DNA from 4 places in the Paenibacillus sp. MAH-35 genome. Region 2 is predicted to be linked to each of the others. Evidence: riboswitches for the same ligand, from Rfam matches in the RefSeq annotation. Region 2 holds a riboswitch; each other region holds the start of a gene.

Region 1 (5,384 bases), on a different contig from region 2:
CCCATTTTTTAATCGCGTCGACGGCCCCTTTGCGCACTTTTCGGCCATCCGACAAATCGATCCCACTCATTCGTGTTTCCGCTTTGAATTCGATGAACTCTCCACCGGCAGCTACTGATCCGTTATACCCGAGTTCCAGCTTTTTCATCAAGTCCAGCACGGAACGCCCTTCCGGCGTCTCATCCTTCATTGAACCAATCGCCGCCCACTCGCCTAGTTCAATCGGTTTGGCGCCGCCAACCGGGATAAATTCACTCGCCATCCGGTTGCCATATGTGATCGTACCCGTTTTGTCCAGAATGATTGTATTAATATCCCCCGCAGCTTCCACAGCTTTCCCCGACATGGCAATTACGTTATACCGGGTCACCCGATCCATTCCCGCTATTCCGATCGCAGACAATAACCCTCCGATTGTGGTTGGGATAAGGCAAACAAGCAGGGCAATCAGGACGGGAACATCAATTTCAATGTTGAGGTAGTCCCCGAAAAACGGCAGTGTCACCACGACAATCAGGAAAATCAGGGTCAAACTGATCAGAACCGTATTCAGGGCAATTTCATTCGGCGTTTTTTGCCGTTTAGCCCCTTCGACAAGTGAAATCATCCGATCCAGAAACGATTCTCCCGGATCGCTGGTGATCCTTACTTTGATCTGGTCGCTGATGACGTGCGTTCCGCCTGTGACAGAACTAAAATCGCCGCCAGCTTCCTTAATGACAGGCGCGGATTCTCCCGTAATCGCTGATTCGTCGACCGACGCGAGCCCTTCGACAACCTCGCCGTCCCCCGGAATCATTTCTCCTTGTGTTATGACGACAATATCTCCTTTACGAAGATCGGTTGAAGCCACCTGCTTGATCTCTCCGCCGACCAATTTGTTTGCAACAATGTCTTTTTTTGTCCGCTTTAACGAATCCGCTTGCGCCTTGCCTCTTCCTTCAGCCAATGCCTCCGCAAAGTTCGCGAACAACAACGTCACCAGCAAAATGGCGGCAACCACTATATTGAACCAAGCCGGTGTCGAGCCTTGGAACGCTCCGGGAAAAAAGCATAGAAATAATGTGATGCTAAATCCTATCTCCACTACAAACAGGATCGGATTACGGAACATGACTCTAGGGTCCAGCTTCATGAACGCTTCCTTGACAGCATTCCGGATAATCGACCCGCTAAGTCCGGATGTTTTAGTTTGCATCGTGAGAACCTCCATTACAATCAAACTTATGGTTTCAATGTCAACTGTTCTGCAATTGGGCCGAGTACGAGACTTGGGAAGAACGTTAACGCTCCAACGATCAGCACAGCAGCCAAAAATACAATCGCGAACAATCCCGTGTCCGTCCTAAAGGTGCCTGTCGTTTCCGGCACCGTCTTCTTGGCAGCAAGCGACCCGGCTACAGCAAGCAAAGCGACAATGGAGAAATATCTGCCTAAAAACATAACGACTCCGGTTGTCGTGTTCCAGAACAATGTATTGTCACCTAGCCCTTCGAATCCGGAACCGTTGTTCGCAGCAGACGAGGTATACTCGTACATCGCTTGCGTCAGGCCGTGAAAGCCCGGATTGGACAGCGTATCGGGATAGCTGAACAGCGCAATTGCCGTTGGAACCAGAATGAGAACAGGCGAAACCAGCATCGTGACGGCAATCAGCTTCATTTCCTTGCCTTCGATTTTTTTGCCCAAAAATTCCGGTGTACGCCCAACCATCAGACCGGAGAGAAACACGCCGATCATCGCATACATCAGTACGTTCATAAAGCCGGCTCCTACGCCGCCAAAAGTCGTATTCAACATCATGTTGGCGATGGTGATCAACCCGGCGATTGGCGTCAGCGTATCATGCATCGCATTGACCGCCCCCGTCTCGGATGCCGTTGTTACGACTGAATATAAGGAAGATAGTGCAACTCCGAAGCGAACCTCCTTGCCCTCCATACTGCCTTGTTCATGCTGAATGCCGATTGCATTCAGAGCCGGATTGCCAGCATGTTCAGCCGTTAGCGAAACGCTCAGCAAAACGATAAAGAGCATTGCCATAGAAACAAACAGTACCCGTCCCTGCTTGGCATTCCCGACCATCTTGCCGTATGCAAAAGGTAGGGATGTCGTAAGTAACATCATTAGCAGGATCTGAATCAAATTACTAATTGCATTAGGGTTTTCAAACGGGTGAGCCGAGTTGACGCCCATAAATCCCCCGCCGTTATTCCCGAGCTCCTTAATGGACAAGAACGAACCCATCGGGCCTCTGGCAATCGTTTGTTCACCGCCTTGAATCGTTTGAGCGACCGCCGCCGGTTCAAGCGTTTGTGGAACGCCTAGCGCAACAAAAATAAGGGCCGTAACAAAAGCAATCGGCAGCAATACCCGTGTAATAGCACGAGTCATATCGACGAAAAAATTGCCTAACGGTTTTCCTGCCAGCCCGCGCATAAAAGCGAACACCGCTGCAAGCGCGGTAGCCGGAGCCGTAAACATCATAAAGACGATCGCAATCATTTGCGACAAGTACGATAATCCGCTCTCCCCGCTGTAGTGCTGCAAATTGGTATTTGTCATAAAGCTGATTGCCGTATTAAAGGCTAGGCTCGGGTCCATATTGGCAATGCCAGCCGGATTCAGCGGCAAAAACGCCTGTGTCCGAAACACGAGATATACGAGCAAAATCATGACGGTATTGCTGACGACTAATGTGGCAGCATATTTTCGCCATGTCTGATTCTCTTGACGAATGCCTCCGATGGCATAAATCCATTTCTCCAATGGACTGTAAAACCGGTCCAGTCCCGTCCGGTTATATTCAAAAGCTCGGGCCATATATAGCCCTGTGGGCCGGGCCAGCAGCAGCACCAGCAGCAATGTAACAACAACGGCAAGGATTCCAGCCATATCACAATACTCCTTCCTGAGAACAGGCGTTTTTTAGAACTTTTCCGGCTTAACCAGAGCGTAAACCAAATAAACAAACAACAGGATCACGACGATACCGAGCGCCCACATCATGCTTCTTCACGCCCTTCCTCGACAACCTTGCCTGCCCAAGCAGCGAGGCCTATCATGGCTGCAGCCAGTATAGCAACCAGTGCAATCATTCCGATATCCAACATACTTTCACGTCTCCTTTACAGGCTTTACGTTTACTCGCTTAACAGAAAGGACAAGTCCGTCCCTTGTGATAAAATTACGTACTTCGCACCAAGCCCTTTGTAGATGAGCCGGGCATTATTCCCCTGTGTGATGACATAAATCGGCTTTGCCGTCCAGGAACGGCATATTTGAATATACCTGCAGCACAAATCCAAGCTTTGTTCAAACAAGTAAACCTTACCGATCGGCAGCTCGGGGACCAGTAGTGAACGACTGTCTTTTGTATCCACCATAAGAATGTCCTCTACTCCCATTTCCTCCAGAGCTTGCTTCTCCGCTTTATTGTAGGTTAATGCAGCATAATGCGATCCCTTTGCCGCCAGCACCCGCAGAAATGCTAGACCGGCTTCGGTAGGCGCTGAAACGAGAAGATAATCGTCTTGATCGTTCACGTGTGTCCCTCCTATCCCTACACGGGGAGGCAACAAAAAAGAAGCTAACGAATTGAGATTGCTCTTCCTCAACTTCCAAGGCAAAGCGAGTAAACCCGTGTCTAGTTATAATAAATGTTGCCTCTCTTATGTCGCTTGCGTAGTTAGTTAATTACAAAAAAACCACAGGAGGCCTAAGCCCTGTGGTCGGAAGTTACGATCACAAGCTTCATCATCCTCTCTCCATAAGCAACGCTATTTTCCAAAGAGTTGCTCTTGCTTACGAGGTTAGCTGACGGATTCGGGCGGTGAGAGTCGCCCTACCTGCAACCGGGTCATATTCCGGCGGCAGGATTCACCCCGTACGGATGCTCGCTCTCACACAAGCTTCCGTGATTGGTTCCCCCGTTTGCCTGAAAGGCAATTCAGCACAGTGAATCATTGAATTCATGAACCGAATGTTACTCCCCATGCAAATAATTGTAAAGCGAGCCGCGAGGTAAATTGGTTTCATTTTCTTCTCTACATCTCGATCTGATTCCCTGGCCTCTATTTCCTTCATCTCCCTCCTTCACACGCCGTTTTTCGATCTTTTCCATCATTTTTACGGAACTTTTACCCCCTGGAACCATTTCTTTTGCGCAGTATTTACAGTACGCTAATGGTGAGTTTGAGACTGTCGATTAAATGTGTAGAAGTGTTATCTGGCCGTTCCAAGTGAAAAGTTGCCTTCTTCTGCTCAGACAGGTTGTCCGGAATCCCTTTATTTAAATGGAATTTAAGGTTTGGGATTCCGAACAAAACTCGCCAGAAGGCAATCTTTTCACTTTCCACTTGGTTGTTCATAATGAATCGACAGTCTCAGTTTTAGTCATAAGCGCAGCAGGAGGTTCAGCCATGCCCTTTTTTCATACCAAGCACGATTTGCGTCCTTACATCACTACCGCGCTGCTAATTGCGGGAATGACGATCCTAATACAACCTTTCGGGCTCGCCTTTGATTTGGCCAATATTTCGCTGATCTACTTGCTTCCGGTGCTTCTTAATGCGGTAGTTTGGGGACTGCGTCCGGCTTTCTTCGCCGCTTTCCTGGGCGTATTGTCCTTTGATTTCTTTTTTGTACCGCCGGTGCTCAGTTTTACCGTCGCGGATCTTAGGTATTTGATTTCCTTTGCCGTTTATATAGCAGTTGCGGTATTAACCGCCAGCTTGGCAGCCCGGCTCAAACAGCAGGTGCTCTACTCCAAGCAAAAAGAGAAGCAAACCGCCACGCTTTATGCGCTCAGTAAACAGATTAGCTCTGCCGTCGATATGCCGTCATTGCTGGACCGTTTTTCCCGACAGCTATCTGAAATCCTGAAAATGGACGTAACGATCTATCTGGCTGAAAACAACAATGAGCTTACGCTCGCCCGTCGTTCCAGCCCATTTTCCCATCATGTACAGGAACAAGCCGAGCTTGCGCTTGCTAAACGCGTCTACAAAGAAGGTACGTCATTGGAAAAAAGAATTTCACATACCGGAGGACTCATCGGGCATTTTATCCCGCTTCAGATTGAGGAACAAAGATTCGGAGTTATGGTTCTTATTTCCAAGCACGAGCGAAGCGAAACCTTACCGGAACAAGCCTTGTTATTTGAAGCGGTTGGCGGGTTGGCGGCCAGTGCAGTCGCACGTGTCAAGTTCGAGGAAGAGGCAAAGCTGGCCCATCTGACTGCCGAATCCGAGCGGCTTCGCATCGCCATATTGAACTCCGTCTCGCACGAGCTTCGTACACCGCTCGCAGCCATTATCGGTTCGGCAACCGGGCTGATCGATGGCGAGAAACTGTTTACCGCCGAGGAACGAATGGAACTTCTT
Region 2 (5,384 bases):
AGTGAAATATTATACGACCTGGTGTCCGGATTGCAAAAATTTGGACCGTTTTCTGGATGACATCATCGCCGAGCATTCGGATAAAACGTGGGTCAGCATGGATGCCGAGAAGTTTCAGCCGATCGCCGAGGAGAACGAGGTTCGCGGCATACCGAGCCTGCTCGTCTACCGCGGCGGCCAGAAGATCGCCCACCTGCACAGCAAATTCGCCAAAACTCCGGATCAGGTGCGGGAATATTTGAACTCGCTGCCGGAGTAAATGCAAGATACGGCCCGCTTCATTCCTCCGAGGAATGAGGAACGGGCCGTTTTTTGTAGCGGATGCCTGTTAGTAGTAAAATAAAGGGATTGGTTCCGGTGAGATAACGCGCACCGGCTAATACGATTAAAGTGCGAGTTCAAAAAGTCCGGTTTTCAGCACCGAGAAGATGGGATGAAGCTAGTAAATGAGGAGCGGAGCGGAGTGGGACCTACGTGAGCACCGAAAGTTCCGGCTGAATTCCATATTCGATGTCGAGCAGGCTTCCAGATCGGCTTCGTGATCAAAAGTGGACTTTTTGAACAACCTCTTAAAAGATGTTTTGGAGGGATCTCTATGAACCGTTTGCATACCCCGTTTACGTATAAAGGCTTGAAGCTCCGCAACCGCATCGTGATGCCTCCGATGTGCCAATATTCGGTTGATACGAAGGACGGGAAGCCGGGAGATTGGCATTACGTCCATTATGCGTCGAGGGCGGTCGGCGGCGCCGGACTGGTTATCGTGGAGATGACGGACGTTGAGCCGGACGGCCGGATTACTGATTATGATCTCGGTTTATGGTCGGACGACCACATCGCTCCTTTCGCCCGCATCGTGTCAGCGGTTCAGGCGCATGGAGCGAAGATCGGCATCCAGGTCGCCCACGCCGGCCGCAAAGCCGAGGACGCCGAGGTGCCGGTCGCTCCGTCCGCGATCCCGGTGGCGCCGGGCTCCAAAACCCCGCGTCCGCTAACGACGGAGGAGACGAGAGCGATGGCCCACAAGTTCCGCGATGCGGCGCGCAGAGCGGTGACGGCGGGCGTGGATACGATCGAACTGCACGGCGCTCACGGGTATTTGATCCATCAGTTCCACTCGCCGGCGCTTAACCGCAGAGAGGACGAATACGGGCAAGATTTGTCGCTGTTCGGCGTCCAGGTTATCCGAGCCGTCAAAGAAGTGATGCCTCCGGATATGCCGCTGCTGCTCCGTATCTCGGCTGTCGAATATATCGACGGCGGATACGATCTTGAGCATTCGCTCGCGATCGCGCGCAAGTACAAGGAGGCGGGAGTCGACATCTTCCATGTGTCGAGCGGAGGCGAAGGTCCGGCAGGCAAGCGCAAGCCCGGCAACTATCCTGGTTACCAGGTTCCGTTCGCCCGGGCCTACAAGGAGGCGCTGGACGTGCCCGTCATCGCGGTCGGCATGCTCGATCAGCCGGCGCTGGCCGATTCGGTTGTCGCCAGCGGCGATGCCGATCTGGTCGGGGTGGGGCGCGGGATGTTGTCCGATCCGTACTGGGCTGTTCACGCGATCCGCGCTGCGGCTGGCAAGGAAGCGGCACCGGTGCCGAAAGCTTACGTGCGTGGGTTTTAAAGCGGGCTTACGGAGCACGGCGGCCGGATCGGATGCGGTGGTTGTATGGAAAAGCGACATGTTTTTAGGTTGGAGGATCATACGATGAAACAAGATAACGTAGCGGAAACGGATTACGAGGCGATACGCGAGGCTTTGCGCCGGTTGCTTCAGGAGGCGGGCCGCGAAGGCAGCGAGCTGCTGCAATTCGTGGATGAGGCGGAGCGGCGGGAGGCGGTGGACCGGGAACGAACGGCGCAGCTGATCGCCGAGAACGAACGGCTGAAGCAGGAGGTTCGCAAGCTCCGGGTAGCGCAGGCCGGCACGATGTCCAGCAGGTTGCGGGACGCTTTGCGGGAGTAGGGGCGGGGTAAGGACGGCGGGGCCGCCTTACAGAATCGTTATAACGAAACGTTCCATGGAACAAGGCCGATCGATCGGTTATGATAAAGCTAACCTTCAGAAAGGAGTGATGCAAATTGACTACAAAGGTGATTTCGGCTTAGCCGAAACAGACGGGCCACGGCGGCGACGCCGTGGCCGCTGATATTTTTGAGGGCTGCGAGCGCACTCCGCCGGAAGCGGGCATAGCCGGCTGCGGCGGTTCAGTTCATAGATCGGGAGGCATATGGTGACGACGACAAATTATAGATTGTACGAGAATCTTTTTCTGCATGAAGCCGCGAAACGTTACGGGTTCGACACGGACCGCATCCGGCACGTCGGTGGGTTTGAAAACCTGGTATACGAGACGGAGAGGGACGGCCGCGAGCTTATTATACGGATTACGCCAAGCACGAAGCGGACGCCGGACTACGTGGCGGCCGAACTGGACTGGATGCTCCGGCTGGCCGACTACGGCGTTCAGGTGGCGAGGCCGGTCGAATCGCTGAACGGACGTTTGATGGAGGCGGCCGAGACGGAAGCCGAGCCGCTGCTGATGGGCGTATTCGAGAAAGCTCCGGGCGGGCATGTCGGAGCGGATCACCCGTTGTGGGGGCCGCGGCTGTTCGAACAGTGGGGACAGCTGACCGGGCGGATGCACCGGCACAGCGAAACCTATGCCCCTCCGGAAGGCATCCCCCGCCGGCTGGGATCGGCGCTCGATGAAGTGTATCCGGAGCCTTCCGATGAGGAGGCGCCGTCTGCGGACCGGGACCGGGAAGGAAGCGATGAGGCAGGGCCGGAAGCCGTCAAGCAGGCGCTGGCGCGTGTATATACCCGGATCGTCGCAGACGTCGAACGGCTGCCGAAGGACGGGGGCCGGTACGGAATGTGCCATCGCGATTTGCATCATGGCAACTTTTTCGCGGACGAAGCGGGCCGGATGACCGCCTTTGATTTTGACGACTGCGGGGACGATTATTATTTGCAGGATATCGCCATGCCGGTATATTATGCGTCGGTGTTTGCGAGCTGGGAGAAGCCCGAGACCGATCCGGGCCGGGTATCGGACTTTGCGGGCCGGTTTCTGGACGATTTCCTCCGGGGTTATGAACGGGAGCGGCGTATCGGGTCCGGCTGGCTGAAGCAGCTGCCGATGTTCGTCGAGAAGCGGCGCCTCGACCTGTGCCTCATTTTGTTCGACATATGGGGATCGGAGAAGGCGACAGCGGGACAGCGCGAATGGATCTCGGCCAATTCGAAGGCGATCTTGCGGGATATTCCTTGTATGTCGCTTCACCTATAATTCGGGTATGGCCTAGTATGGACAAGCAGACAAGCCGTTTCGGGAAACCGGAGCGGCTTTTTCTGTTGCAGTTGCCGCTAACCCGTATCGATCCATACCGCCACGCCACCGGTTGAACCTGTGCATGCAGCCGGAATGGAGCGTTGAAGAGTTTGCAGGTTTGTCATTTTTTCGTACGCGAAATTAGCAGGATTTGGTCGAATGGAGTCGAATGTAAGCAAAGCGCCACGTTTTAAACAATAATTGCCGAATTCCTTTACGGGAAGCGGGGGAACCATACCGGGTGAATTGGTCTCGCTTCAAAGTGACCATAGGGAACCTTCAACCGAACCCTGAGCTAACCTCGCAGGCACTGGAAGGAGCAGGGTTTTGAAGAAGATTGGTTCTGTTATGCTGCTCAGCTCCATGCTGTTCGTAGCGGCGGCGGGTACGGCTTATGCCGAAGATACGCAGCTGGATCGAGCGGTGGAGGAAGTCGTAGGGACCCCTTACAAATGGGGCGGCACTACGATTAAAGGGTTCGATTGTTCGGGATTCATGCAGTACATCTTCGACGAGTACGGCATCGAGCTGTCGCGTACTTCGAGGGACCAGGCCAAAATGGGAGTGGAAGTCGCCAAGGCAGACCTCCGGATCGGCGACCTGGTGTTCTTCAATACGGACGGCAAAGGAATCTCTCATGCCGGCATTTATTTGGGGGACGGCGAATTCGCCCATTCGGCCAGCAAGGTTGGCGTCAGCATCAGCAAGCTGAGCGACAGCTACTACAAGAATCGTTATGTCACGGCGCGCAGAGTCGTGGACGAGGACACGTTCCTGAAGATGAGCGATGTGAAGCAGTGAATCCGTAAGCGCAGGAAAATCGAACCGGCCCGAGCGTTCTCGCCTGAGAACCTCGGGCTTTTTCTATGCTCACCCCTTTGCCCGATCCGATTCGGAAAGGGGGGGGCGGCTTCATGCGGCGGGAGGGCCGCTTTGTTTGAACGCCGGCGGAAACGGTTAATGGAAGGGTGTAACCGATCTGATTTCGAGAGGAGCCGAGATGATGTTCATGCCTTATGAAACCGGAACCTATTATGATGAAATGCTCGAACCCGGCGGTACTCCGAAAATTCATTACGAAGCGGTATACCGGGCGCTGCACCGGCTGTCGGCAGACGAGCTGCGCCGGAAGCATGAGACGGCCCAACTTCGTTTTTTACGTCAAGGCGTGACGTTTACCGTATATAGCGACAACTCCGGAACGGAGCGTACGATGCCATTCGACCCGATCCCGATCATTGTGCCGGCCAGTCCGTGGAGCCGGATCGAGCGGGGGATGATTCAGCGCGTAACTGCGTTGAATCTGTTTTTGGATGACGTGTACGGCGATCAGCACATCGTGCGCGACGGAATCGTCCCGTCCCGGCTCGTGACCGGCAATCCTTCGTATTACTCCGGTCCGGCCGTGTCTGCGGGGTCGCCGAAGGGCAGCCGGATCTTTCTGGCTGGCATCGATCTGATCCGCGACGAGCGCGGCGAATACCGCGTACTGGAAGATAATTTGCGCAATCCGTCCGGGATTTCGTACGTGTACCAGAACCGCTCTGTGATGAGGCAGGCGTTCCCGGAGCTGTTCCGCCGGCAGAGCGTGCTGTCGCTGGACCGCCAGCTCGGCATCCTGCATGAAACGATGTTAAGCCATGCCCCGCTCCGCCATTACGGCGCGAGCGGTCCGAGAGCGGTGCTGCTGACGCCCGGGCCTTACAACTCGGCCTACTACGACCATGTGTTTCTGGCTCAGCAGATGGGGATCGAGCTGGTGGAAGGCCGCGATCTCGTCGTCCTGGACCATGTCGTCTACGAGAAGACGATCCGCGGCTTGCAGCGGGTCGATATCGTCTACAGGCGAATCGACGACGACTTCCTGGACCCGCTGGCGTTCCGGCCGGATTCGATGCTGGGCGTTCCGGGCTTGCTGGAGGCGTTCCGCCGCGGGAATGTGGCGATTCTGAACGGGATCGGCAACGGGGTGGCGGATCATAAAGGCGTCTACGCCTACGTTCCGGATATGATCCGGTATTACTTGAACGAGGAACCGCTTATCCCGAACGT
Region 3 (5,384 bases), on a different contig from region 2:
GAGCGTCGAAGTAATGAAATTCTCGTTGATTATTTTACTGAATGCGCTTTCTATAATAATTTTAACTATGTCCATCGGCATGATAACAGGTGTATTTAATGAAGCGGTAATTGTAATAATTGGTTTTGCTCTGCTTCGGTTTTTTAGCGGAGGCTTACACTTGCCAACATCAGAGTGGTGTATTGCTGCCTCAACAGCAGTGCTAGTGGTTGTTGCACATCTTCCTATTTATGGGTACACCAGTTGGGTGACACTAGCTAGTTTAGTTTTGGTGGTTTTGTTTGCTCCAGCTAGAGTTGAAGAGCATCACAGAATTGCACAAACTAAGACGATGTTATTTAAAGCAGTGGCGATTTTAATAGTTGCCAGTAATTTTTTCTGGAGTTCAGATGCTTTAGCCAAAGCTTTGTTAGTACAGTCTCTGCTTGTATTGCCCATAAAAAGGAGGTGATTCTCAATGAAGCGTTATGCAGCCCAATTGGCTTCTGGTTTTTTGACAATGTTTGCGGTTCTTTTTGTAACGCCGTATTGTGCAGTCTTTATCCACAAACCGGAAGTGCCGGCAGAATTGTTGAAGAAATAAAGTAGTAACTGACAATCCCCCCGAAACGATTGTTTCGGGTTTTTTGTTGATAAGAGTTAGATAAGGGGGAAGATGACGATTTGGAGTTATGGATTCGAATCTTTTTCGGAATCATAGAGTTTTACGGGTTATGTATCTTGACGTTCGCTATGTTCCGGTTGCCGGTTGCTGAGAATGGGTTGAGACTTTTAATCGTTGCCGTCGCCTTGGAAGCCGTTTCGGTTTATCAATTACATTACTTGGGCATGGCTCAATCTACAGCCTTTCTTTTCGTAATAGCCGCATACATTCTGCTGGTGAAATTTATTTTTAACATCCGCTTGATTTTCTCTGTCATGGTTTGTTTAGTTGGCTACTTAGGGATTGGAATTATCCAAACGGCCCTCGTCGTAGCTGCTCCCTTGTTGCTAAATATATCCACGGAACAAATGGGGACTTCTCTTGTTGTAGCGATGTCGTTCCAACTTGTAACATTTCTTGTGAATATATCGATTGCATATGGGTTAACAACAAAAAAATCGGATTTATGTTTTTTGAAAAGCGAAATTCCCGCAGTCTGGAAACTCGGGCCCAAGATGTATATTTACTTTGCGCCCTATTACCGTGCATAGCTGTTTTACAGCTGTTATTCATCTCTTTTAGTGAAAGTAAATCATTAGTGCATCTGTACGTGATTTACATTGCGCTGATCATCATAGCCCTCTACATCACCTACCAAAAAAACAAAAAAGAACTGCTCGACCACTACAATCGCTTAAAGGAAAGAAACCGCTCCCTATAAGCGTTCGATCGGTTTTGTAAGTTTTTGTGGGTTGACCCGGTCAAAAACGGTATGCTACCCTTACCCCGAACCACTTACCCTTTTTTACCTGTTGTCAAACAGGGAGGAGGGGTCAAAATATGCCGAATCCGGATATACCGAATATCCGGTACGGGGGACGATTTACTTTGGGGTGAATGTTCGCGCTTTTGGCGGACAAGGGAGTTTCCTCTTCCCTAACCCGGCAGCTAACCTCGGAGGCGCCAGGAGGGAAAAACCGTTTGAAGCTTTTGATGAAAACCGTTGTTTTGTCATGCGCTGTTTGGATGTCCGCCTCGGCTATACATGGCGGAACGGCATCCGCGTCTACCCCGTCTGCAGACCGGAGCGTCAAGATCCAGCTTAACGATCAGCTGATCCCGTTCCCCGAAGCCCAACCTTACATAGACGACAAAGGGCAAACGTTCGTGCCGATCCGGCCTGTCCTCGAGTCGCTGGGCTACCAGATGGACTGGGAGATGGAGAACGGGCAAGTGGATGTCACGGTGAAAGGCGATAAGCAGAAAACCGTCGAACTGACCACAGGAGCAAACGAAGCCAAACTAAACGGAAAGGCCGTACCGCTGACGAGCGGAGCGTTGTTCCGGGACGGGACGGTATTTGTTCCGGTTCGATTCATATCGGAGTCGCTCGGGATCATGATCCAGTGGGATAACGATAACCGAATCGCGATTTTATGTCAGGACGGCCAGTACCACGCTCCGGCCTGGTATGCCCCTCCGGTTGTGCAGGCACTAGCCGCTGCGCCTGCGCCTTCCGTCGTCGACCGGATTACGGATACGGCGCAAAACATGCTGGGCATCCGGTATGTTTGGGGCGGCACGACACCGAGCGGATTCGATTGCTCGGGTTTTGTGAATTACGTATTTGACCAGTTCGGCGTCGATCTTCCCCGAACTTCCCGCGATATGTTCCACAACTCGGGTCAGCCGGTAACGGAACTGAAGAAGGGGGACCTGGTTTTTTTCAACATCGGCCGGGTGACGACGCATGTCGGCATTTATCTGGGCAACGACCAGTTCGTGTCGGCAACGACTTCCCGTGGAACCCAGATCGATTCATTAACCAGCTCCTACTGGGGGCCGAAATATGTCGGGGCCAAGCGTATTCTGTAACGAACCTGCGCCAGGACCTCAAAACCCATGGAAAAACCTCCAATACTCACATCCTAATCGGTGTGGGTAAGGAGGTTATTTGTTTTGCCGGCGTCAAGCCAATTCGATTCCTGCAACGACATAGGTGCCGGAAGGAATCGATGCGCCCGCTCCTATATCGACTTTGCTTACCAGAAGCACATCTCCGGCGTCGGCATACATGAGCTGGTTGGACGGGCCCGGCGCATTCGTCGCATCCCAGGTTACGATTCTTTCACCCGTTACTATGCCTGCCGATGTGTGCCGGTACTGATTGGGCGCATGCAGCTCGGTAACGGTACCGTCCGGCCGGCGAATGGCGTATCTCCACTCCGCATAGTCGGTTGCGCTGCCGGGCACCCCGTCGTCCAGTGCCGCTGTAATCCGCAGGATCACGGTGGTCTTTTCGAACACTTTCACAGGAACGGCGGAATTGGACAGAGCGGGTACCCGGATCGGGCTGGATAACGGCATACGCACCGCCTCAAACGTGCCGGTACCCGCCGAATCCCGCTGAACCAGCCGGGCGGGCTCCAGGCAATTCGCAATAAGCACGCCCTCGGCCTTCACATCGCTGCCTTTACCGACCCGAAGCAGTCCTCGCGGACTAAGGGTGGAAAATAACGAGTCGGCAATCGTGACATTGGTCCAACTGATTGGCAGCGTACAGTCGATCCCGTGTCTGGACACGCCCGAGAAATAGCTGTTCCGGACTATAATGTTCGATAACGCGTTAATCGAACGTGTGTACGAGTCCACCGTGACCAAGGTCGACACGGCATAACCGGAGGCGATTTCGTTGCGGATGTCGGTGTCGCCGGGAGCAAGGGCTCCGGGATAACGGTCCGCCAGGCTGATCCCGTCAAACGTAATATCCCGTATCGTACCGGAGGAATTCTTGTTCACCTGGGCCAGCAAAAGCATCGGCCAATCGGCGGCGCCGGAGCGGGCCCGGACGATGCCCCGGATATTCGAGAACGCGACCCGTTCTACGGTGCAGCCGCCGCTGACCCGGATTTGCGTCAAGCCGATCCATTCCGCGCCGTCCACATCCCGCAGTTGAATGTCGTGGTAGGTGATGTCATAAATGTTCCCGCCCCGAAGCTCCGGGATCGAGGTGACCGAGTCGTTTGGCTTCAGCAGCGCCACGTACCCCGGTCGAATGAGCGTGCAGCCTCCAGCCGTACAGTTGTACACGTCTTCGCCCAGTTCCGTCCCTATGGACATCGGACCGGTCGTCGTATCATAGGTCCCGCCGATCACATGGACGTCGTGGGACGGGCCCCGGCCTTTCCGGGTCTTGATCACGATGCCGTCTTCGCGCACCGTATTCCGTAAGTCGCAATTGACGAAGTAAATGTGTTTGCCGTTCCAGATATGAATATTCGTCCGGTCCCGATACACGCAGTTGACGAACCAGTTGTTCTCCGGCTGCTGTTCAGCGGTCGGGCCTTCGCGCACGAACATCCAGGGGCTGACGGAGCCGGTTGAGTCGAAATGTACGACATGTTCCACCCGCAAGTTTTTCACGTTCAAGTCGAAATGGTAGTAGCTGATCGTCATGATCGAGTCATGGCCGAACCGGAACGTACTCAGATGAATGTTCTCTTTCCGGGGAAGCCGGGCCCTGAAAATAAAGTTCGTAAATACCGTATTCGGCGTACCGGTCAGCTTCAAGTGATCGGGCAAGTCCGTCACCACGTAATCGTAGAACGACGAACGCGTTTCCAGATTGCCGTAGTACGTTCCCGCAGGTACGAACAGTTCCGCCCCGATGGCCGCCGCCGCATTCATCGCCGCTTGCAGGGCAGCCAGGTTGGACGCGTTCATTCCTTCCTGAAACCCGAAATATTGCGGAAGCAAAGTGCCGTTCTCGATGATTCGAATCCACGCTCCCAGATTTCCGGTTTGTCCGGCAGGCGCCACATATAATCCGGATTGGGGATCAGCAGCGACGTTCGCAGACAGATCGGCGGAACTCCATCGAAAGAAGCCGGCGCGGCCGGTCGACGTAATAACGGCGGTATCCCCGTCGCTCATGCCGCTCAAATCGCGCAAGTCGTCGATCGTATCCGCATTCGCCAGCTCCGTCAACAATCCGGCCCCGCTTCTTCTGTGCAAGCGCCCGGCAACACCGGAACCGTTGCCCCTGCTGCCGGGCAATTCCGTGATCGGATCACCCAGAGCGTTCGCATACATTCCCCCGGCAGCCAGAGCCGCTCCCGCCAGACCGAGGGAGGTAATCAACTTGCGCCTGCTTATGCCTGCCATGGACGGTTGGGGAGAGTCGGGCCGCTTCTTATTGGACAAATGGAACACGCTCCTTTATGGGAATCGCTTTCGTAATTTCGTTCAGAAGCATTTCTTTAGAGCCGGAACGCAGAAGCTTTTCTATTTCGTCTTTCGTATATCGTCAATGACTTTCTGGGCCGCCTCCTCGATTTTTCGGAAGGTCGTGTTAATATCCGCGGTCCCCATCGCCAGCGGGTTGGTCTGCGCCGTGTAGGTAGGGACCAGATTCGCGTCATAGGGGAGTCTGGGAGGAATCGGCGCGAATGTATGGAAATACAGCGCTTTGTAATTTTTATCCGGATACTCGGCCTCTTTGCCGATCTGCTGCCGGATGGACTCGTCGACAAGAACCGGCATATTGCCCTGCTTGGCGCTGGCGGTCTGGAACTCGACCGAGATTAATTGCATCAGCGCGTGAAAAGCCGCTTCGGGATTTTTGCTCAGACTCGTAACGCCGAAATATAACGGATAAGCCTGCGAACCGATTCCGGGCAGTTCCTTGAAGGTCGGAAGGGACACCATATCGACATGATCCCAGTTGACATCTTTGATATCC
Region 4 (5,384 bases), on a different contig from region 2:
CGGTTCGACCCGCGTTATGCGGACATCCGGCGGGCGATCGCGGACGGGGAGATCGGCCGGCCGGTTAGCATGTATATGAAGCGGGCCCGGGAGCAGCATTTATTCGCTACCTACAGCCGGACGCACACCGTCTACGAACTCATGATCCACGATATCGATCTGGCGGTCTGGTACGCGCAGAGCCGGGTCCGGACCGTCCGGGCATACGGCAGATCGCCCTCCGGATCGGAAACTCCGGAGGTGCTGTGGGCGTGCCTCGAATTCGAGAACGGGATTCTCGCCTTTTTGCACAGCAACTGGATGACGCCGGATCGGGCGGGCATCGCGATCGCCGACCAGATCGAAGTGATCGGCAGCGGCGGAACCGCGTCTTTCGAAACGTCCAACTCCGGCTTGCAGCTGTGGAACGAGACCGGGCGAACGACGCCGGATACGAATATCCATATCAAGACGCTCCACAAGCAGACGGCCGGTTCGCTCCGCGAGCAGCTCCTTTATTTGTGCGACTGTTTGGGAAGAGGAGAAGCGCCGGACTACGTGTCGTTCGAGGATGCGATTCACGGGGTCGAAATTGCCGATGCGATCGTGAAGTCGGCGGCGGGCGGCGGCGAGATTCGGTTGTAGCTTCGGGAGCCTGAAATAACATAGCCAAAAGCCGTCCGGTCATTGTGCAAGCCGGACGGCTTTTCTGCTGGCGTTTTATCTGCTTCGGGCCACTCTGGCTACTGGCATGTCGGGCAGCTCGTTAACAGAGACCACTTCGTTCGTTTTCTTCTTAGGCTTCTTCCAGAACTTCTCGTTGCCCGGCAAATCGTCGAACCAGGCGGCGTCTTTCGGACAGTCGAGCACCATAAATTTGCCGTAATTATCGTCGCGGGACTGGTGATATTTCAAATACGCCTTGCCGTCTTCGACCGCGAGTATTTCGATTTTGCCGGACGTATGGCTCATCGACAGGCGGACACGCTTGCCGAGACCGGACGTTCTGGCCTTCGCCTGCTCCACGATCCGGTACGCTTCCTCAAGCGAAAGCACGAAATCGCGATTTCCCGCCACCGGCCGGTTAATAAAGAAATAATACGGGGTGACGCCTGCCCACGACAGCCGGTCGAGCAGTTCGCCGAGTACGGCCGGATCGTCGTTGATGCCTTTGAGCACCGGCGTCTGGTTGACGACGATCGCTCCCGCCTCGTGCAAAGCCTGGAAGCCGCGCTTCGCCTCCGGCGTTATTTCGCGGGGGTGATTGATGTGGGCCATGACATAGATGCGCTTGTCGGCCGTGGAGTAAGTACGAATCGTCTCCAGCAGCTCCTCGTCCTCGTAGATCCGCATCGGATTAAAGACGGGGATTTTCGAGCCGAGACGGATAATTTTCACATGCTCCATCTCCCGCAGCCGCTCCAGGATCATTCGCAGCTTCGCGGTAGCAAGGATCAGGCTGTCGCCGCCCGTAAGCAGCACGTTATTGATTTCGGGATGTTTGGCGATATAAGCGAGGCCGGGCTCGACGTCGGACATCGCTTCCTTGACGTCGTTGCGGAACAGCCGCTTGCGGAAGCAATAACGGCAATACGCGCCGCATACTTCGGATACGATCAGGAGAGCCGTTGTCCGGTACTTGTGCTGGCAGCCGGGCACGACATAGTTCGTATCTTCATCGGAGGCGTCCCAGCGCCCGTATTCGGCGAGCTCGCCTTCGTTCGGGATGACCAGTTTTTTGATGGGATCACGGGGATCTTCCCAATTGATGAGGTTCAAATAATAATCGTTGACGCGGAACACGAATTTCTCGGTAATTTGCTTCAGTCTTTTTCTTTCCGTCTCCGGTATGTTTGCAATTTTATCGATATCTGTAATGTACTTTGGCTGTGCCATGCACATTCCTCCCGTTTTTCTAATTTTCGATCTACCCGGCATGCTAGTCAGATCTTAGGGACCGTGTGCTTGCGATTCCTCCCTTCTGTGCTACTATCGTCCAATCCATTCGTAATTCGCCGTTCCGGTCAGCAGAAGATGATGATTGAGGTCAAGGGTGTAAACAAGAAAAGACCCCGGGCGAAAAGGGATTGTCTCCCAACAACGCTCGACAGGGTCTTATACCAATAGAAAAAGACCCTGTATCCCAGGGTCATGTGTGCAGAATGAACATACAGAATGACCCCATCTACTGCTGACGAGGTTAGCTGACGGACTCGGGAAAGATGGTTCCCTACGCGGTCCCGATGAACGGACCGGACGATTCGCCCCTAAAGAATGGTTCCCCCGCTTTCCGATTGGAGAATCGGAAATTAAGCGTACTGTTATTGTATTGAATGAAGGACGTCAAGTCAACCTTTTTATCAAAATATCCCTTTTTTTAACAACAAAAAAATCGGGGCTGCGCGAATTTGAAACAAATACTCTCATTTTCCCGGAAAGCCGGGTACAATTAGTGACATCCATGCTGTCACCATTATACGGATATAATGGGGGAGTAAGAAACGGGGGAGAGGCGTTGAAGAGAGCAGACCGGCTGATGGCGATCCTGATCGCCCTGCAGCAAAGACCGGAGACGGCCCAGTCGCTGGCCGACAAGTTCGAAGTTTCGAAAAGGACCGTTTTGCGGGATATGCAGTCGTTGTCGGAGATCGGCATCCCGCTGTATTCGATGACAGGACCGTCCGGAGGATTCCGGATGATGGAAGGCTTCCGGCTGCCGCCGCTGCAGCTCGATTCCCGGGAAGCGCTGACCGTCTTGTTTGCGCTCCGGGCGATGACGAATATAACGGACACCCCGTTTAACCAGGCCAGATGGACGGTCCTCGACAAAATCCGGTCGGTCCTGCCGGAGGAAACGCTGAAGCAAATCGAGCCGCTGCTCGACAGGATGGAGCTCGAAGTGCCCGTCCGCAAAACGAAAACGCCCCACTTATCCGCCTTGCTCGAGCATACGGCCAAATCCCGGTGGGTTCATGTGCTGTACCGGTCGGAAAACCATCACCGGCGGCTCCGCCTGTATCCCCGCAAAATTTATACGGCGCATGGGTTCTGGTACTGTGAGGCGTTCTCCCCTCTGCATAAGGAAGTACGCAACTTCCGTGTCGACCGGATCGAGGAGCTGGAGGCGATCGACCAGCCGGATGAGGCGTTAAGCGAACAGCTTCTGAGGGTGGAAGACGAGGAAGCGCCGGCCAAACCTGTTGTGCGCATCGCCGCCAAGCTGACCTACCGCGGTGCGCTGCTGGCCGAGCAGGACTACCATATCGGAGAGCATGTCAAGCAAATAGCCGATGACGAGTGGACGGTGGAATTCGATTGTCCCGCCTCCGAGTGGGATTGGGCGGTTCGTTTTTTCTTTACATTGGGCATGCAGGCAGACGTGCTGGAGCCGGACGAGCTTCGCGCCGGGATTCGCGAGATGGCCGGGCAATTATACGAACGGTATACGCCGGATTCGGAGTGAAACTCGCCGTAATCAGATTTATTTTCGAAGGAGGCCAATCCAGTTATGACTAACCATTCCATTATGGACAAAGCCGGATCGTTCCTGTACAGCTATGCGCGGCTGCTGGACCGGAAACGGTACGAGTATCATTTCGAAGGAGGAACGAAGGAGGCGGTCATTCAGGCGCTTCGTGGTTATCAAAATGCCGATGGAGGGTTCGGCAACGCGCTGGAGCCGGATATTCGCGATCCGCACAGCCAGCCGGTCCCGACCGAGATGGCGCTGCTTGTGATGGAGGAGATCGATTGCTTCGATCCGGCGATGATGGAAGGGATCGCCGGGTATTTGCGGACGATTACGCTAGAGAACGGTGGGCTGCCGCTCATACGAAGCAGCGTCCATGGTTACGCCCATACGCCGTGGTGGTCGACAGAGGACGACCGCTGTCCTTCGATAAACCCGACAGGCACGGTCATCGGCCTGCTGTACAAGTATTACGGGGACCAGGCGGTCGTGCGGGAGCAGTGGTTCGAGGAGAATGTACGCTATATATGGAGCTATATGGAGTCGAACGAACCGTCGGGCTTTCATGACGGCACGCATTGGATTCAGTTTCTCCAGCATACCCCGGATACCGGAAGGGCGGCCGCCTACTGGCGTAAAGTCGATGAATGGTTGGGCGCTCCCGGCGTCATCGAGAAAGACCCACACGCTTCGGGATATGTGCATAAAGTGCTGGATTGGGCGCCTCAACGGGAAAGTTATGCCGGCAAATTCGTATCCGGGGAAGACAAGCAGATTCATTTGAAGGCGCTCGCCGAACAACAGCAGGAGGACGGAGGATGGCCGATCAGCTGGCAACCGCCGAGCATCGCTGCGGAGCAGGAATGGCGTGGGTTTGTGACTGTGGAACGGCTGAAGACACTCAAGTCTTACGGGGTGTTGTAAGAAGCGGCAGGCTGCCGGAGAAGTAACGGAAGATGGGCGTATATAGCGTTAAGACCGAGGGGACCGGGAGGCTCTCTCGGTTTTCGTGTCTGGGAAAGAAGCACGGATTCTCCGGTCGGGCATACCGATCTCCTTCAGCTTGCAGCGGGTTTCTCCGGTCCATATTGCTGGTGAAAGGCGCGATCGCGACGGCAGGGGCGTTTCTATGCGTGCGATAATCCTTGAAGATTGGACTGACAGCTGTGGCGGATTATACTAAGACCATGCAGTGCAAACTTCCAATGGAGGTGATAGGATGCAAATGGACGTGACAATCGTACCGCTTCATTCGGTCCGTTCCAGGATAAACGAGCTCGCCGAGCTGTTAATTCGTGTCGTGGAGGATGGGGCATCGGTCGGCTTTATGCCGCCGCTTTCGGCTGAGGAGGCGACCCGGTACTGGGAGGGCGTGCCCGGCCCGGATGTGGTCTTGTATGCGGCACTGGCCGGCGGCCGGGTCGCAGGCAGCGTGCAACTGCACGTATGTACGAAGCCGAACGGCTCGCACCGGGCGGAGATCGCCAAGCTGATGACGCACCCCGATTACCGCAGGCATGGAATCGGCAGACGGCTGATGCTTCAGGCTGAAGCGAAAGCCGCCGAATTAGGCAGGACGTTGCTCGTGCTCGACACGAGGGAAGGGGACCCGTCCAACCGGCTTTACAGCTCGATCGGCTATACGAGGGCCGGAAGGATTCCCGGGTATGCCAGATCGGCAGACGGCGAGCTTCATGCTACAGTGTATTATTATAAAAACCTTGGAGAATAGCCGGTGAAAGGGAAAGGCGGCGATGAAGGAGCCTTCCTCGCGAACATGGCCTTGCCACCGGAATGTGAAGGAAGGAAAGCGTCGATGAATTAGCCAAAAAGCCTTCGGCTCCCGCGCTCCGGGCGGGTCTTAAGGCTTCTTTCGTTGTAACGGGAGCTGCCGGCTTGCCGGAGATCTGTCAACGCTTGGAGCCGCTGTACAGCA

Evidence for each region. Region 2 has a riboswitch for cyclic di-AMP ahead of AC3Y2E_RS20350 (C40 family peptidase). Riboswitches for the same ligand answer to the same signal wherever they lie in the genome.
Region 1: another riboswitch for cyclic di-AMP. It lies ahead of AC3Y2E_RS29785 (hypothetical protein); the one in region 2 lies ahead of AC3Y2E_RS20350 (C40 family peptidase).
Region 3: another riboswitch for cyclic di-AMP. It lies ahead of AC3Y2E_RS26610 (C40 family peptidase); the one in region 2 lies ahead of AC3Y2E_RS20350 (C40 family peptidase).
Region 4: another riboswitch for cyclic di-AMP. It lies ahead of AC3Y2E_RS22645 (KamA family radical SAM protein); the one in region 2 lies ahead of AC3Y2E_RS20350 (C40 family peptidase).

What each region holds. Positions count from the first base shown of each region.
Region 1 covers NZ_JBYUPU010000046.1:38,852-44,235, forward strand. The annotation lists gene kdpB (potassium-transporting ATPase subunit KdpB) at 1-1,198, opposite strand, end outside; gene kdpA (potassium-transporting ATPase subunit KdpA) at 1,225-2,895, opposite strand; gene kdpF (K(+)-transporting ATPase subunit F) at 2,929-3,009, opposite strand; gene AC3Y2E_RS29785 (hypothetical protein) at 3,144-3,545, opposite strand; cyclic di-AMP (ydaO/yuaA leader) riboswitch at 3,791-3,965, opposite strand; gene AC3Y2E_RS29790 (ATP-binding protein) at 4,422-5,384, shown strand, end outside.
Region 2 covers NZ_JBYUPU010000020.1:6,095-11,478, forward strand. The annotation lists gene AC3Y2E_RS20330 (thioredoxin family protein) at 1-259, shown strand, start outside; gene AC3Y2E_RS20335 (NADH:flavin oxidoreductase/NADH oxidase) at 596-1,621, shown strand; gene AC3Y2E_RS20340 (hypothetical protein) at 1,706-1,963, shown strand; gene AC3Y2E_RS20345 (phosphotransferase enzyme family protein) at 2,229-3,290, shown strand; cyclic di-AMP (ydaO/yuaA leader) riboswitch at 3,525-3,657, shown strand; gene AC3Y2E_RS20350 (C40 family peptidase) at 3,660-4,133, shown strand; gene AC3Y2E_RS20355 (circularly permuted type 2 ATP-grasp protein) at 4,336-5,384, shown strand, end outside.
Region 3 covers NZ_JBYUPU010000035.1:46,222-51,605, forward strand. The annotation lists gene AC3Y2E_RS26595 (accessory gene regulator ArgB-like protein) at 1-451, shown strand, start outside; gene AC3Y2E_RS26600 (AgrD family cyclic lactone autoinducer peptide) at 458-583, shown strand; gene AC3Y2E_RS26605 (hypothetical protein) at 664-1,194, shown strand; cyclic di-AMP (ydaO/yuaA leader) riboswitch at 1,475-1,620, shown strand; gene AC3Y2E_RS26610 (C40 family peptidase) at 1,625-2,518, shown strand; gene AC3Y2E_RS26615 (hypothetical protein) at 2,612-4,846, opposite strand; gene AC3Y2E_RS26620 (ABC transporter substrate-binding protein) at 4,928-5,384, opposite strand, start outside.
Region 4 covers NZ_JBYUPU010000025.1:2,200-7,583, forward strand. The annotation lists gene AC3Y2E_RS22640 (Gfo/Idh/MocA family protein) at 1-624, shown strand, start outside; gene AC3Y2E_RS22645 (KamA family radical SAM protein) at 700-1,875, opposite strand; cyclic di-AMP (ydaO/yuaA leader) riboswitch at 2,154-2,305, opposite strand; gene AC3Y2E_RS22650 (helix-turn-helix transcriptional regulator) at 2,495-3,442, shown strand; gene AC3Y2E_RS22655 (prenyltransferase/squalene oxidase repeat-containing protein) at 3,488-4,372, shown strand; gene AC3Y2E_RS22660 (GNAT family N-acetyltransferase) at 4,668-5,180, shown strand; gene AC3Y2E_RS22665 (hypothetical protein) at 5,359-5,384, opposite strand, start outside.